DNA from 2 places in the Cupriavidus sp. HY129 genome. Region 1 is predicted to be linked to the other one. Evidence: predicted binding sites of a transcription regulator. Region 1 holds the regulator's gene; the other holds the start of a gene.
The links. Region 1 encodes sigma-54, which starts transcription at its own class of promoters, with help from an activator protein. Its sites were predicted from a motif close to TGGCANGNAANCTGCTTT; they were not measured.

Region 1 (7,402 bases):
TCCAAGCCGGGCCACCAGGCCTATATCCGCCAGAAACGCGACGGCGTGGATGAGTACATCGACGGCTGGGGCGACCGCATCGAATATGACGGCAAGTCGGAGATCAACAAGCTGATCGGCAATGCACGCGCGGCGCGTGTTTCCGGTGTCGGCGCGAAAATCCTGGACGAAATCCGCGGCGCGGTGATCACGTACGACAGCCGCAACGAGTTCTATACCGCCACCGGCGGCGATAACAATGCGTCCGCCGGGAACCCTTCTGGCCGCGTGCGCGCCGTGCTGTCGCCGCGCGCGAACCCGGCCAGCGCGCCGGCCGGCGCGCCGCTCGACCTGAAGCCGTCCTCGCAGCCGGCCAAGCCCTGACCGTTTCAAGCTCCATCCGTACCCGATGAACGATACCGCCACGCTCGCCGCCCAGGCTTCTTCCGCCCCATCCACGGATAGCAGCACGCTGGTCGTGCGCCATCTGAAGAAACGCTATGGCTCGCGCACCGTGGTCAAGGACGTCTCGCTCGACGTCAAAAGCGGCGAGGTCGTCGGCCTGCTCGGCCCGAACGGCGCGGGCAAGACCACGTCGTTCTACATGATCGTCGGACTGGTCGCGCTGGACGAAGGCGATATCGTGCTCGATGGCCAGCACATCAGCGGCCTGGCCATCCACGAACGCGCGCGCATGGGACTGTCCTATCTCCCGCAGGAAGCTTCGGTCTTCCGCAAGCTCAACGTCGAGGAGAACATCCGCGCGGTGCTGGAACTGCAGGTGGTCAACGGCAAGTCGCTGCCCAAGCAGGAAATCGATCGCCGGCTCGACTCGCTGCTCGATGACCTGCAGATCGCCCACCTGCGCAACAACCCGGCGCTGTCGCTGTCGGGCGGCGAGCGCCGCCGCGTGGAAATCGCGCGCGCGCTGGCGTCAGCGCCGCGCTTCATCCTGCTCGACGAACCATTCGCGGGCGTGGACCCGATCGCCGTGGGCGAGATCCAGCGCATCGTCAGCTTCCTCAAGGCACGCAACATCGGCGTGCTGATTACCGACCACAACGTGCGGGAAACGCTGGGCATCTGCGACCACGCATACATCATCAGCGAAGGCACCGTGCTGGCCGAAGGACAGCCCGAGGAAATCATCGCCAACGAGTCCGTGCGACGCGTCTATCTGGGCGAAAACTTCCGCATGTGATCAAGCGGCCGCGACGCCGCCTTGCAGCATTCGTCAACTAGCCGTTGGCGATCACGAAGTGCCAGCGATAGGTGATAGCAATTTCCGTTCCAACAACGGGAAGATGCGCATAGAATAGGTCGCATGAAACCATCGCTTCAGCTTCGACTTTCCCAGCATCTGGCTCTGACTCCACAACTGCAGCAGTCCATCCGGCTGCTGCAGTTATCCACACTGGAGCTGCAACAGGAAGTCGAGCAGGCGCTGACCGAGAATCCACTGCTCGAACGCGAGAACGACTGGATCGAAAGCCCGCTGCGCGTGGCCGCGGACGGGTCGGTCAACGTGCAAAGCGCCCCGGCTCCGGCATCTTCCGAACCGCAAGGTAATGGCGACGATCGCGCGAACGGCGCCAACGGCGAAGACGACAGCTACGGCGACAGCTCGGGTGACGATTACGGCAGCGACTGGAGCCTGGACGATTTCGCTCGCCGGCCTCAGGGCGACGAGGACGAGAAGACGCCGATGCAGCTTCGCGAAGCGGAACCCACGCTGCGCGAGTACCTGATGGAACAGCTCACGCCGCTGAAGATCTCCACGCGCGACAAGGGCCTGGCCATCTTCCTGATCGAGTCGCTGGACGACGACGGCTACCTGGGCGCAACGCTCGACGAGATCTGCTCGGAACTACCCAAGGAACTCGAATTCGAAGTCGATGAAGTGCAGGCGATACTGACCCTGCTGCAGAGCTTCGACCCTCCTGGCGTAGGTGCGCGCAACGCCGCAGAATGCCTCACCTTGCAACTGCGCCGTCTGCAGCATCCACAGCGGGACCTTGCATTATCGATCGTCAACCACCACCTGGAGTTATTGGCCGTGCGTGACTACACGCGGCTCAAGAAAGCCCTGCAGGTTGACGAAATTGCACTTAAGGCCGCGCACGATCTGATCCGCTCGCTCGCACCGTATCCCGGACATGCCTACAGCCGTCCGGAAGCGGACTTCGTGGTACCGGATGTGTTCGTGCGCAAGAGTGGCAGTAGCTGGATCGCGCAGCTCAATCCCGACGTGATGCCGCGTCTGCGCATCAACGACATGTATGCGCAGATTTTGCGCGGTGCAAAAGGGGAAGCGGGCGCGGCCGGGCTGCAGCAGAAGCTCCAGGAGGCGCGGTGGCTCATCAAGAACATTCAGCAGCGTTTCGACACGATCCTGCGTGTTGCGCAGGCAATTGTGGAACGTCAAAAGAACTTTTTCTCGCACGGGGAAATCGCGATGCGCCCCTTGGTTTTGCGGGAGATTGCCGATACACTGGGTCTACACGAGTCGACCATTTCCCGGGTGACTACGAATAAATACATGGCCACGCCGATGGGTACTTTCGAGTTGAAGTACTTCTTTGGTAGCCACGTCTCCACGGAGACTGGCGGCGCGGCCTCATCCACGGCGATCCGCGCGCTGATCAAGCAACTGATAGGAGCCGAAGAACCCAGGAATCCCCTTTCCGACAGCCGCATCGCCGAGTTGCTGGGCGAACAGGGCTTTGTGGTCGCACGCCGCACGGTGGCCAAGTACCGCGAAGCGCTGAAGATCCCCGCAGTCAATCTCCGCAAGACTTTGTAGCCGAGCCGCAACCGCCTGCCTGGTGCGGCTCTTTCAGAAGGAGAAGCGCTATGAACTTCAAGATCAGTGGACACCACCTCGACATCACGCCGCCGCTGCGTGAGTATGTGGAAACGAAACTGGAGCGAATTGTCAGACATTTCGATCAGGTCATTGGCGTAAGCGTGCTGCTATCCGTAGACAACCACAAGGAAAAGGACAAGCGTCAGTACGCGGAAATCAACCTGCACCTCAAGGGCAAGGACATCTTCGTCGAAGCGCATCATGAAGACCTTTATGCTGCAATCGACTGTCTGGTCGACAAGCTCGACCGCCAGGTGATCCGCTACAAGGACCGCGTGCAAGGGCATGACCGGGAAGCGGTCAAGTACCAGATGGCTGCCGAACAACTACAACAACAATAAGTCGGCGGCGACACTAGGTCGCCCCTGAGAGGATAGATAGGAAGAGCAAAGCCGCGCATCTGCGCGGCTTTTTTGATGGGCGCGATGCGGATGCGCCGCTGGCGCACCCGTTACCTGAGTACCAGCCCTGCAACATTTGGTCAGCCGGGGGTGTTCGCAACTGACGCCGCTCGGTGTATGCTGCGCCATACAACAACTACAGACAGGACGGCCCCGGACAACCGGCCCGGCATTCCGCGTGGCGAAAGATCGCGCGACGGCGGGTGCAGTTTTCTGGGTGGGCAATCCGACCGGCAAGCTCGCGGCACCACTCGCGGCGCCGGCGCCGCAGCGCACAAGTGCGCAGTGGCCCTGCTCTATAATGGCCGGACGCTCCAATGCGGGCGTCCTTTTGCGCTCAATAGCCTGAATTGCCCAACGCAGCGGGACGACTCATGTGCGTCGGCTCGCCTTTCTGACTCCTCGTGCATCGCCCATGAATCGTTTGGCCAAATTGCTGCCACCCGGCAACATTAATCTCGACGTCACCGTCACCAGCAAGAAGCGGGTCTTCGAGCAAGCCGGGCTCCTGTTCGAGAACAACCATGGCGTGGCCCGGGCCACCGTGACCGACAACCTGTTCGCGCGCGAATCGCTCGGGTCCACCGGTCTTGGCGCCGGCGTCGCCATTCCGCATGGTCGCATCAAGGGACTCAAACAGCCCCTGGCTGCCTTCATGCGCCTGGCCGAGCCGATCCCGTTCGAATCGCCCGACGGCAAACCGGTGGCGCTGCTGATCTTCCTGCTTGTGCCCGAGCAGGCCACCCAGCAGCATCTGGAAATTCTTTCGGAAATCGCCCAGTTGTTGTCGGACCGGGAAATGCGCGAAGGACTGGCCACGTTACCCACGCCCGAAGCGGTCCACGAATTACTGACCCAGTGGCACCCCTGACACGACGGCAGGCCAGCGCAGCCTGACGCGATACCCGCGATACAGCCCCTCCCGAAAAGTCATCCCGCATGGAACTCACCGGCGTCACCTCCCAGTCGATCTTCGACGACAACGCAGCCGACATCAAACTCTCCTGGGTCGCCGGTCTGGAAGGGGCCGATCGAGCCTTCGACGTGGAATTCGCGCGTGAGGCGACATCGGCAGCCGATCTGGTCGGCCACCTGAACCTCATCCACCCGAACCGGATTCAGGTGCTCGGCAAACCCGAGATCCTTTACTACCAGCGCCTCGACGACGAACCCCGCAAACGTCAGATGGGCGAGCTGATCCTGCTCGAGCCGCCATTCCTGGTGGTGGCGGATGGCATGGAGCCGCCGCCCGATCTGGAACTGCGCTGCACGCGCTCGTCGACTCCGCTGTTCACGACGCCGGTATCCTCGGCGGCCGTCATCGACCACCTCCGCCTGTACCTGTCGCGCATCTCCGCGCCGCGCGTCACCATGCACGGCGTGTTCCTCGACATTCTCGGCATGGGCGTGCTGATCATGGGTGAGTCGGGCCTTGGCAAGAGCGAACTGGGCCTGGAACTGATCTCGCGCGGACATGGCCTGGTGGCCGACGACGCCGTCGATTTCGTGCGGCTTGGCCCGGATTTCATTGAGGGCCGCTGCCCGCCGCTGCTGCAGAACCTGCTTGAAGTCCGCGGCCTGGGCCTGCTCGACATCAAGACGATCTTCGGTGAGACCGCCGTGCGGCGGAAGATGAAGCTCAAGCTCGTGGTGCAATTGGTGCGCCGCAACGACGGCGAATTCGAGCGCCTGCCGCTTGATTCCCAGTACCTCGACGTTCTTGGCCTCCCGATCCACATGGTGAAGATCCAGGTGGCAGCTGGCCGAAACCTTGCCGTGCTGGTGGAAGCCGCCGTCCGCAATACGATACTGCGCCTGCGTGGCATCGATACCCTGCGCGACTTCATGGACCGTCAGCGGGCAGCGATGCAGGCCGACGTGGTTTCCCGCGGCCAGGGTCGGCTGCTCTGATCAGACAATTCCGGCGGTTTTGTGAAACGCCGGCGTCGCTTTCAATTGCTTACAAGCGGCCGGCCTCCCCTCGTCAACGCGCTTTGGGCGCGCGCCGTTTTGTGCTTCAATGGGCATCGAGCCCAGTCCGGTACCGCCAGCCGCCGTGCTGCATCCTGAAGGTCGGCGTCCGGCCATGATGTGTTTCCACAGCCAGGAGAGAAGCATGAAGAAACTGATCGCGATGTGCGTGCTGGTTACCCCTCTGTTCGCCACGGGCGCGTTCGCCCAGGGCGCCTCGGCCCCGGCCGCTGAAAAATCTGGCAAGGCCCCGACCGCGCAGCAGGAAAAGATGTCGGCCTGCTCGAAGCAGAACAAGGGCAAGAAGGGCGACGACTACAAGAAGTCCATGAGCGATTGCCTGTCGGGCAGCGCACCAGCCGCCGCACCGGCCGCACCGAAGACCCAGCAGGAAAAGATGTCGGCCTGCTCGAAGGAAAACAAGGGCAAGAAGGGCGATGACTACAAGAAGTCCATGAGCGATTGCCTGTCGAAGCCGGCGGCCTGATCCGCCAGATCTGACAGATCCCGTGGCAATGATGGCGAATCGGCGACGATTCGCCATTTTGCTTTAGGGCAGGTGTCATGACGCCGCCATCACGCGATGCTATGCTTGCATCGCTATGCGGATCATCCTTATCACCGGAATTTCCGGCTCGGGCAAGTCAGTCGCGCTGAACGTACTGGAAGACGCGGGGTACTACTGCGTCGACAACCTGCCGGCCCAGTTCATCCCCGATCTCGCCTGCTACCTGGCGGAACAGGGCTACTCACAGCTTGGTGTTGCCACCGACATCCGCAGCCGCGAATCGCTCGCGCGACTGCCCGATACGGTGCGAGAGCTGGCCGCGAACCATCAGGTACAGGTGCTGTACCTGACCGCCAGCACCGATGCGCTGGTTCAGCGCTACTCGGAAACGCGCCGGCGCCACCCGCTTTCGGCACAAGTCGAAGTTGGCACGGCCGCTGGCACGCCCAACGATACCTCGCTGATCGAGGCCATCGAGAAGGAGCGGGAGCTGCTAAGCCCGCTGGCGGAATCGGCCCACCGCATCGACACCAGCAACGTGCGCACCAATACGCTGCGCAGCTGGATCAAGGAACTGATTCAAGACGAGAACGAGAACAAGAACAGCCAGCAGCTCACGCTGCTGTTTGAATCGTTCGGGTTCAAGCACGGCGTGCCCAGCGACGCCGATCTCGTCTTCGACGTGCGCTCCCTGCCGAACCCCTATTACGATCTCGCGCTGCGCCCGCTCACTGGGCGCGATGCGCCAGTCATCGACTTCCTGCAAAGCCAGCCGATGGTGCTGGCCATGGCCGAGGATATCCGCGCCTATGTGGAGAAGTGGCTGCCGAGTTTCATTGCGGACAACCGCAGCTACCTGACCGTCGCCATCGGCTGCACCGGAGGCCAGCACCGTTCCGTGTTCATCGCGGAAAGACTTGCCAACTACTTCCGGGCACATGGTAATGTGCTGGTCAGACACCGCGAGTTGGCCCCCGCTGGCTGACGCGCGGCGCCCCGCCGTTTTCCCATGACTGGAGCCGGCCAACCGCATGTCGACCTTTCTTTCCGGCACCGCATCCGATTCCGCTACCCTGGATGCGCTGCCGCTGTTCCCTCTTCACACGGTCCTGTTTCCGGACGGCCGTCTGCCTCTCCGTGTATTCGAGAAACGCTACGTCGACATGGTGCGCAACTGTATGCGCGACCATCTGCCGTTCGGCGTTTGTCTGATTGCCACCGGAGAGGAAGTCGCGCAGCCGGGCCAAACCACCGAACCCGAGTCCATCGGCTGTCTTGCGGAAATCGTCGATTGCAATGTGGAGCAACTCGGCGTCCTGCTGATTGAAACGCGCGGACGCCAACGCTTCCGGGTGCTGTCCCACGCCACGCGTGATGACGGCTTGCTCGTGGCGAGCGTGGAACTGCTGCCTCCGGATGTCATCGACTGCAAGCTGGAATTGCTGGGCGAGTGCCTGGCCGCGTTGCGTCGAATCGTGACCTCGCTCCACACGGACCAGCCCGACAAGCCGAAACTGCCCTTCGGAGAGCCCTATCTCTGGGACGATCCGAGCTGGGTGGTCAACCGGCTGTGCGAGTTGTTGCCGGTGCCACTCAAGGCCAAGCAGATGCTGATGGAGCTACCTGATGCCGGCGTGCGCATCGAGATCGTGCATCGCTACATGCGACAGCACCACA
Region 2 (7,402 bases), on a different replicon from region 1:
CGACGACACGATGATGATCGAGCCCTCGCGGCGTTCGATCATCTGCGGCGCCACCATCTGGATCAGCCAGTGGTTCGAGATCACGTTGTTATCGAGCACCTTGCGGAACTGCTCGTCGCTCACGCCACTCATCGGGCCGTAGTAGGGGTTCGATGCCGCGTTGCAGACCAGTACGTCGACCTTGCCGTAGACGCGATTGGTTTCGTCCACCAGATGCTGCAGTGCATCCTTCGACGAGATATTGGCGGCCACGGCCAGCGCGGTACCCGCGCCGTGCTTGGCGTTGATGGCGTCGACGACTTCCTGGCAGGCCTCGATCTTGCGCGAGGAGACGACGACCTTCGCGCCCTGGATGGCAAGCTGCTCGGCGATGGCCCGGCCGATGCCGCGCGAAGAACCGGTAATGATGGCTACCTTGCCCGACAGATCGAACAATGACATGGCGTCTCCTGTTGTTTGACAGCGGTCATTGCCGCTGTCTGGATGGGTGATTGGCCGGGACATTATGGGCAGGCGCCAGGACTCAGTCCATAACGAAAACGGTGCCAGGATGCCTGTATCAGCAAACTTTCTGCGGGCAATTCACGCGATGCATGGCGTGTGCCGCTGCGCGGAATGGCGACCGGGCCTCTATCCGAGCACCGCTGGCAGCCGTGCCGCCAGCGCGGCGCGCAAGGCGGGATCGAGCCGGATCTGGAAGCGCGTAGCCAGCGTGTCGATCACGGCGTCGGCTGACGCCAGCACGGTTTTTCGCACGCTGCCGTCGGGCGAGCGTTCGCTCAGGTTGCCATTGGCGAGCGCGAGCCGGGTGTCGCCGTCGGTACGCGCGGCCATCAGCGTACGAGTGAAGTGGCTGTCTGGATGCGTGGAGACGTACCAGTTGCGCGGGATGAAATCGATCCAGGGCTGCGGGGTCAGGTCGAAACGGTAGATCGGTTGCCAACCCGAAGCGTCGTCGCTGATGTCGGGCACCATCAGATCCAGGCAGTGAAAACCCGTACCCGTCAGCGCGTTCGCCGGGGAGGGTTGCAGGCGATAGGGCGTGTTTTCATCCTGCGGCAGCGATAGCGACAGGGCGCGGTCCGGCGTCGGCCCGCCGAAGCCCACATCGGCGATATAGCTTTCGTGCGCCACTTCCACGCGCAGGAGCATGTGCGACAGCCCCGTCGGCGTGGCTTCCGGCACATGCCAGCGCACGCGCGCGGCAAGCGGCGTCACCGCATAACCGAGTGCCTTGAGGCCGGCGCAGAGCAGGGTGTTCTGTTCGAAGCAGTAGCCGCCGCGGCCCTGCGCGACGAGTTTCTCGAATACCGAGGGCAGATCGATCGACACGCGGCGGCCCAGCAGCGCATCGAGATTCTCGAACGGGATATGCGCGAGTTGCGCCGCGATCAGCGTGTTCAGCAGCGGTAGCGTAGGGGCGTCGGGAACCTCTGCGATGTCGATACGTCGCAGCCAGGCGCACAACTGGTCGGGGTGGAGAGCGGGGATTTCGTCGGCGGCAAGCATTGTGGGGGGCTGGCGGGAATTAGTGGGGGCGCTCGAACGGAAGGGGGAACGCTACCGAATCGCACGGGACGTGACTACTATAAGGCCGCAACGGCCGCGATGCGAACCTTGCGCCAAAGCATAAAAAAACTACGGAGACGCCCGTGAAAACCCTGATCGATCACCTGTCGAACTACGCTGCCTATCACCGTGATACCCGCAATGTCGTGACGCATTTCATCGGCATCCCGATGATCGTCCTGGCCGTGACGGCGCTGCTTGGCCGGCCCGCGCTGCCGCTCGGTGACGGCGCTCGATACCTGACGCCGGCGATGATCGTCTACGCGCTTTCGTGCCTGTTTTACCTGCGCCTGTCGTTCGCCTTCGGCGTGGTAATGGCCGTGATTCTGGCGTTTTTCGTGTGGGCCGGCGCATGGCTTGCAGCGTTGCCGACGGCCGGGTGGCTGGCATCGGGCATCGGTCTGTTCGTCGCGGGCTGGGTCATCCAGTTCGTCGGGCATTACTTCGAAGGTCGCAAGCCGGCGTTCGTCGACGATCTGGTTGGTCTGCTGGTGGGGCCGCTTTTCCTCGTCGCGGAGACGGCTTTCGCGCTTGGCCTGGCGCGTGAAACGCGCGATGCGATGCTGGCGCACGCGCATTGAATGACCCGAAAACGCGCCGTCGCGCGACGCTCGCGGAATGCGAAAGTGGGGGGACGTAACGCTCCGCAGCGTGTTTGCTGATGCAAACCAGCTACAAAACACGGGGTTTTCACTTGGTTTGCCCTGCGGCATGTACGAAAACCCCTTTACTTCTGGCTGTTTCCGCTATGATTCAGTGCGTACCGGCACTGACGTTCAGCAACATGCCAAACGTTGCGATCGGCCGGCACACTATCTTCAACTCTCGTATATAGACATGGCGACCAAAGCGAAACCGACCGCGAAGACCGCAACCAAGCCCGCTGCCAAGAAGGCCGCGGCACCCAAGGCACCCGTGAAGGCACCTGTGAAGGCTGCTGCCAAGAAGGCCGCTCCGGCCAAGAAGGCTGCTCCCGCCGCTGCCGCGCCGACTCCGAAGCCGCTGAAGGACACCTTCAACAAGTCGAGCCTGGTCGCTCACCTGGTAGCCCAGACCCAACTGGAAGCCAAGGCCGTGAAGACGGTGCTGGCACACCTCGAAAACACCATCGTCAGCGCACTGAACAAGAAGGGTGCTGGCGAATTCACGCTGCCGGGCCTGCTGAAGGTGACCGCACAGCAAGTGCCGGCCAAGAAGAAGCGCTTCGGCAAGGATCCGTTCACTGGCGAAGAGCGTTGGTTCCCGGCCAAGCCGGCCAGCGTCAAGGTCAAGGTGCGTCCGCTGAAGAAGCTGAAGGACGCTGCGGCCTGATCGCCCGCATCTTTGGTAGTCGTCAGTCCGGTGCCGATTGCTCGGCGCCGGGCGACTTGAAACCCCGTGCCCGAAAGGCCCGGGGTTTTTTGTTGGGCGGGCGGGATCGGGCGGGATCAATACATCAGTAAGCCTTGAAGTTCGCCGCGACCCTTTGCCGAAGGAAATCACCTGCCGTAATCGCCGGATACCGCTTCGACGGCCCTTCGATCACCGTATCGCGGTTGGCCTGGCAGAAGAACGCAAGGCTGTGGCGCGGGCCCATGTACTCTCCCGGTGCGGGATTCCGGACGCGATGGAAGTTCGATGGCAGGCGGTCGTCGCTCCAGCGCATCAGCATGTCCCCGATGTTGCAGGTGACCACGTCCTCGATCGGCGCGATCGGGGTCCAGGCCTGGGCATCCATCTCCTTGCCGGGACACACCTGCAGACCACCCTGGCCTTCGCGCTGGAATAGCAGCGTCAGGCAGTCGAAATCGGTATGGGCGCCGGCGCGCCACAGGTCGAGCTTGTCCTGCGCCTCGGGTGGAATCGCGTAGTAATGCAGCAGCCGTAGCGTGCTCTGGTAATCCGGCGCGACCGGGTCATGCGCGCGCGAGAAGAAGTCGGTGTCGAAGCCGAGTCTGTCGGCGAAGCAGGACAGCACTTTCATTCCCACATTCCAGCATTGCGCCTCGAACTCGAGCATCGTCTGCCGGAACCCGGGCAGTTCGGCCTCCGAAGGCCAGAGTGGCGCCATGTGCGGGCGCGTGATCTGATAGGACTCCTTCTGGTCCGGCGTGCCGGTGGATGGCCTTACCTGCGCGCGCGATTCCCAGCCCGCGTTGTTGGCTTTCTGCAATGGATACCGGGCTTTTACCGTCTCCGGCAGTGCGAAGAACTGCTCGGCCATGGCAAAAGCCTGCCGTATGGCGGCCAGGTCGATACCGTGGTGCCGCAGTTGGAAGAAGCCGATGTCGGTGGCGGCACGCCAGAGCTGATCGGCAATCTCGGGCTTGCGGGTGTCGAAGTCCGACAGGTCGATGCAGCGGATCTCGCGCGTGTCGGTTTCGGAGCCGTGGGCGCCCATGCGTGATTCGCGGGCAAGCTCGTGGAGGGGAAGTGTGGCGTTGGTCATGGGTGTCCTGGTTCGGGAATGTGGGCCGATCGGTCCATCCCGGAAGCAAGACACACGCATATCGCGGCAATGCGGCTCTCGACTTCCGGGATGGACACGGAACTCAAGAGCAATTTCCTGCCGCCCCGATGCCTGGAAAGGGCGGGGCGGTTGAACGCTTCTACTCTTCGATCGTAGGTGACGCAGGATTCGGGCCAGCCGGCACGCGGCCCGATTCACCAGATTGGCGCGGCCGACGGTTACTCCGTGGCGTCGAATGCATCGTGATAGCGCACGGTGCCCACCGGCACGTCAGGCCCGAAGGCAAGGGTCTGGAAATACTCCTGCGGTACGCCGGGCAATACCAGCCGGGAATCGGCCTGGAAGCCGAATCTGCCGTAATAGGCCGGATCACCCAGCACGACGCAACCGCGTCCGCCAAGGCGCCGCAATTCATCAAGTGCCGCCAGCATCAGCACCGAGCCAATGCCCCTGCGCTGCCGATCTGGCGATACCGAGACTGGCCCAATGCCATGCCAGCCCGAATCGCCGGAGGAAATGGTGACGGGCGAGGCTGCAACGTGGCCGACGACCCCGCTTTCATCCTCCGCTACCAGCGAGAGCGTCAGGCATCCGGCACGACGCAAGCCGTTGATGATGAAGGCTTCGGTGTGGCTCGAGTGGGGCTCGTCCCTGAACGCCGCTTCCGTGAGTTGGGCGATGGTTTCAACATCCTCGGGACGCTCGGTCCGGACGGAGATGGTCATGCAGTTTTCCTCATTGATGCTCTCGCGGTGGACATCAACCATACTGCAATACGGTCAACCAATCATCCAGATCGTGGGAGGCGGGCAATGGGAAGCATTGGTGCGGTGGTGGTGGCGTCAGTCGCCTTTGTGGGCAGTCATTTCCTGCTGTCCCATCCGTTGCGGGGACCGCTGGTTCGCGTGGTCGGCGAAAAGGGGTTTCTCGGCATCTATTCGCTGGTCGCCTTCCTGACGCTTGGGTGGATGGTGATGACCTACAAGCGAGCGCCGGTCTCGTCACCGCTATGGGTGGCTGGCGACGGCATCTGGGCGGTGGTGACGGTGGTCATGCTGATCGCCTCGATCCTGCTGATGGGATCCCTGATCCGAAATCCGGCGTTGCCCACAGTTGGCCGCCCGGGCGCCTTCCCGGAGGCTGCGCGCGGCGTGTTTGCGGTAACGCGTCATCCGATGATGTGGGCCTTCACGCTTTGGGGCGTGTGCCATATCGCTGTGTATCCGGTGACGAGGAACATCGTGGTCGCGCTGGCAATGATCGTGCTCGCCCTGGTGGGTGCCGCATTGCAGGACCAGAAAAAGGAACGGCTGCTGCCAGACCGTTGGCCGGACTGGGAGGCCAAGACGAGCTATCTGCCATTTGCGGCGATCGTCGCCGGCCGGGCCCGGCCGGCCGGATTTGGCTCGCACGCGCTTCTGGGTGGGCTTATCGTCTGGCTCGCGGCGACCTGGGCCCATCTGCCGCTCGCCGGGATTGCGGCGGGTATCTGGCGGTGGCTGTAGTCGCGACGTCGTTGCGACAACGTAGCGCCCCGGCAGAGACCGGGGGGCGTCAAATCCACTGGTCATTCTCGACGGTACGCTCGCCCGTCGCACCGTCACCCGTGTTCACCACGCCTCGCGGCTCGATCAGCAGCAGTTTGACTTCCGCGTTCGCGCAGGGCTTGTGCTCGACGCCCTTCGGCACCACGGCCATCTGCCCGGCACGCAGCACGATCGACCCGTCGCCCGTGGGTCCCGCCCGGAAGTCGATGCGCAGTTCTCCTTCCAGGACGATGAAGGTTTCGTCGGTGTCGGCATGGCGGTGCCACTGGAATTCGCCCTCGACCTTCACGACCTTGAACTGATATTCGTTCATTTCAGCGACGACGCGCGGTTGCCAGTGACCGTCGATCAGCGCGATCTTGTCGATCAGGTCGATGGCCCGGCACTGGCCACGATCGGCATGCATGGTGGGATGTTTGGGGGCTTGGGGCATCGTTCTCTCCGCTCAAATGTTGACGATTCGAGCTTACGCACGATCCGCGCGACGGTATTGAACGATCGTGGGTGTGCTCAGCCGCGTTGCATGTACCCGGCGACCTGCAGCCAGCGCCCTGGCGTCAGTCCGAATGTCTTCGAGAAGTGCCGCGTCATGTGGCTCTGATCGGCAAGCACAAGGATTCTCGCACGGAGCATCGACATCTCCGCTGGCGCATGACGCCGTCCTTCAACTGCGTCTGAAGGACCCAGATGCATCTATATCAGTGCGCCAGTCATCTGCGGCGACCCTTTCCCCGGGAACTGAAAGCACATTTCATATTGCGAAATCTCGGGAAAATTCCAGCGCCGGGTTCTTTTCGTTCTCCGAAAACTCGTTCCACATCGCAAAAAATGGAGTTTATCTCTTTGAAATATAAGGATAAATTAACTCTTATGTCTTATATAAGACCTTGTCGCGATGCATCAAAAACCCCCTACAATTATTTCCACGCTGCTTGCTTCGACACCCGTAGCGGCACAGGCAAACACTTCTTCAAACACGCTTCATTCTTAGGAAATTCGTATGGCTCAGTATCAAGACGACATCAAGGCAGTTGCTGGTTTGAAAGAGCAACACGGCAGCGCGTGGAATGCCATCAACCCCGAGTATGCCGCTCGGATGCGTGCCCAGAACAAGTTCAAGACGGGTCTGGACATCGCCAAGTACACCGCCAAGATCATGCGCGCCGACATGGCCGCCTATGATGCGAATCCTTCCAAGTACACCCAGTCGCTGGGTTGCTGGCACGGTTTCATCGGCCAGCAGAAGATGATTTCCATCAAGAAGCACTTCAAGAGCACCGAGCGTCGCTACCTCTACCTGTCGGGCTGGATGGTCGCTGCGCTGCGCTCGGAGTTCGGCCCGCTGCCGGACCAGTCGATGCACGAAAAGACCTCGGTCAGCGCGCTGATTCGCGAGCTGTACACGTTCCTGCGCCAGGCTGACGCCCGTGAACTGGGCGGCCTGTTCCGCGAACTGGATGCCGCCACCGGTGCCGCCAAGGCCGCCATCCAGGAAAAGATCGACAACCACGTCACCCACGTGGTGCCCATCATCGCCGACATCGACGCTGGTTTCGGCAATGCCGAAGCGACGTACCTGCTGGCCAAGCAGTTCATCGAAGCCGGTGCATGCTGCATCCAGATCGAAAACCAGGTGTCCGACGAGAAGCAGTGCGGCCACCAGGATGGCAAGGTCACCGTGCCGCACGAGGACTTCCTGGCCAAGATCCGCGCGATCCGCTACGCCTTCCTCGAACTGGGCGTGGACGACGGCGTCATCGTGGCCCGTACCGATTCGCTGGGCGCAGGCCTGACCAAGCAGATCGCCGTGACCGCCACCCCGGGCGACCTGGGCGAC

Region 2: a site for sigma-54 is predicted at 4,177-4,194, ahead of K6G35_RS25690 (isopenicillin N synthase family dioxygenase). Genes of this name have one in related genera too.

What each region holds. Positions count from the first base shown of each region.
Region 1 covers NZ_CP083254.1:314,571-321,972, reverse strand. Annotated here, with positions in the region: gene lptA (lipopolysaccharide transport periplasmic protein LptA) at 1-363, shown strand, start outside; gene lptB (LPS export ABC transporter ATP-binding protein) at 389-1,180, shown strand; gene K6G35_RS01560 (RNA polymerase factor sigma-54) at 1,304-2,782, shown strand; gene hpf (ribosome hibernation-promoting factor, HPF/YfiA family) at 2,833-3,186, shown strand; gene K6G35_RS01550 (PTS sugar transporter subunit IIA) at 3,662-4,117, shown strand; gene hprK (HPr(Ser) kinase/phosphatase) at 4,186-5,157, shown strand; gene K6G35_RS01540 (PsiF family protein) at 5,363-5,704, shown strand; gene rapZ (RNase adapter RapZ) at 5,820-6,710, shown strand; gene K6G35_RS01530 (LON peptidase substrate-binding domain-containing protein) at 6,757-7,402, shown strand, end outside.
Region 2 covers NZ_CP083255.1:2,081,709-2,089,110, forward strand. Annotated here, with positions in the region: gene K6G35_RS25670 (SDR family oxidoreductase) at 1-441, opposite strand, end outside; gene K6G35_RS25675 (arylamine N-acetyltransferase family protein) at 631-1,509, opposite strand; gene K6G35_RS25680 (Mpo1 family 2-hydroxy fatty acid dioxygenase) at 1,653-2,150, shown strand; gene K6G35_RS25685 (HU family DNA-binding protein) at 2,407-2,880, shown strand; gene K6G35_RS25690 (isopenicillin N synthase family dioxygenase) at 3,005-3,997, opposite strand; gene K6G35_RS25695 (GNAT family N-acetyltransferase) at 4,237-4,743, opposite strand; gene K6G35_RS25700 (NnrU family protein) at 4,831-5,523, shown strand; gene K6G35_RS25705 (cupin domain-containing protein) at 5,573-5,998, opposite strand; gene K6G35_RS25710 (hypothetical protein) at 6,076-6,198, opposite strand; gene K6G35_RS25715 (isocitrate lyase) at 6,566-7,402, shown strand, end outside.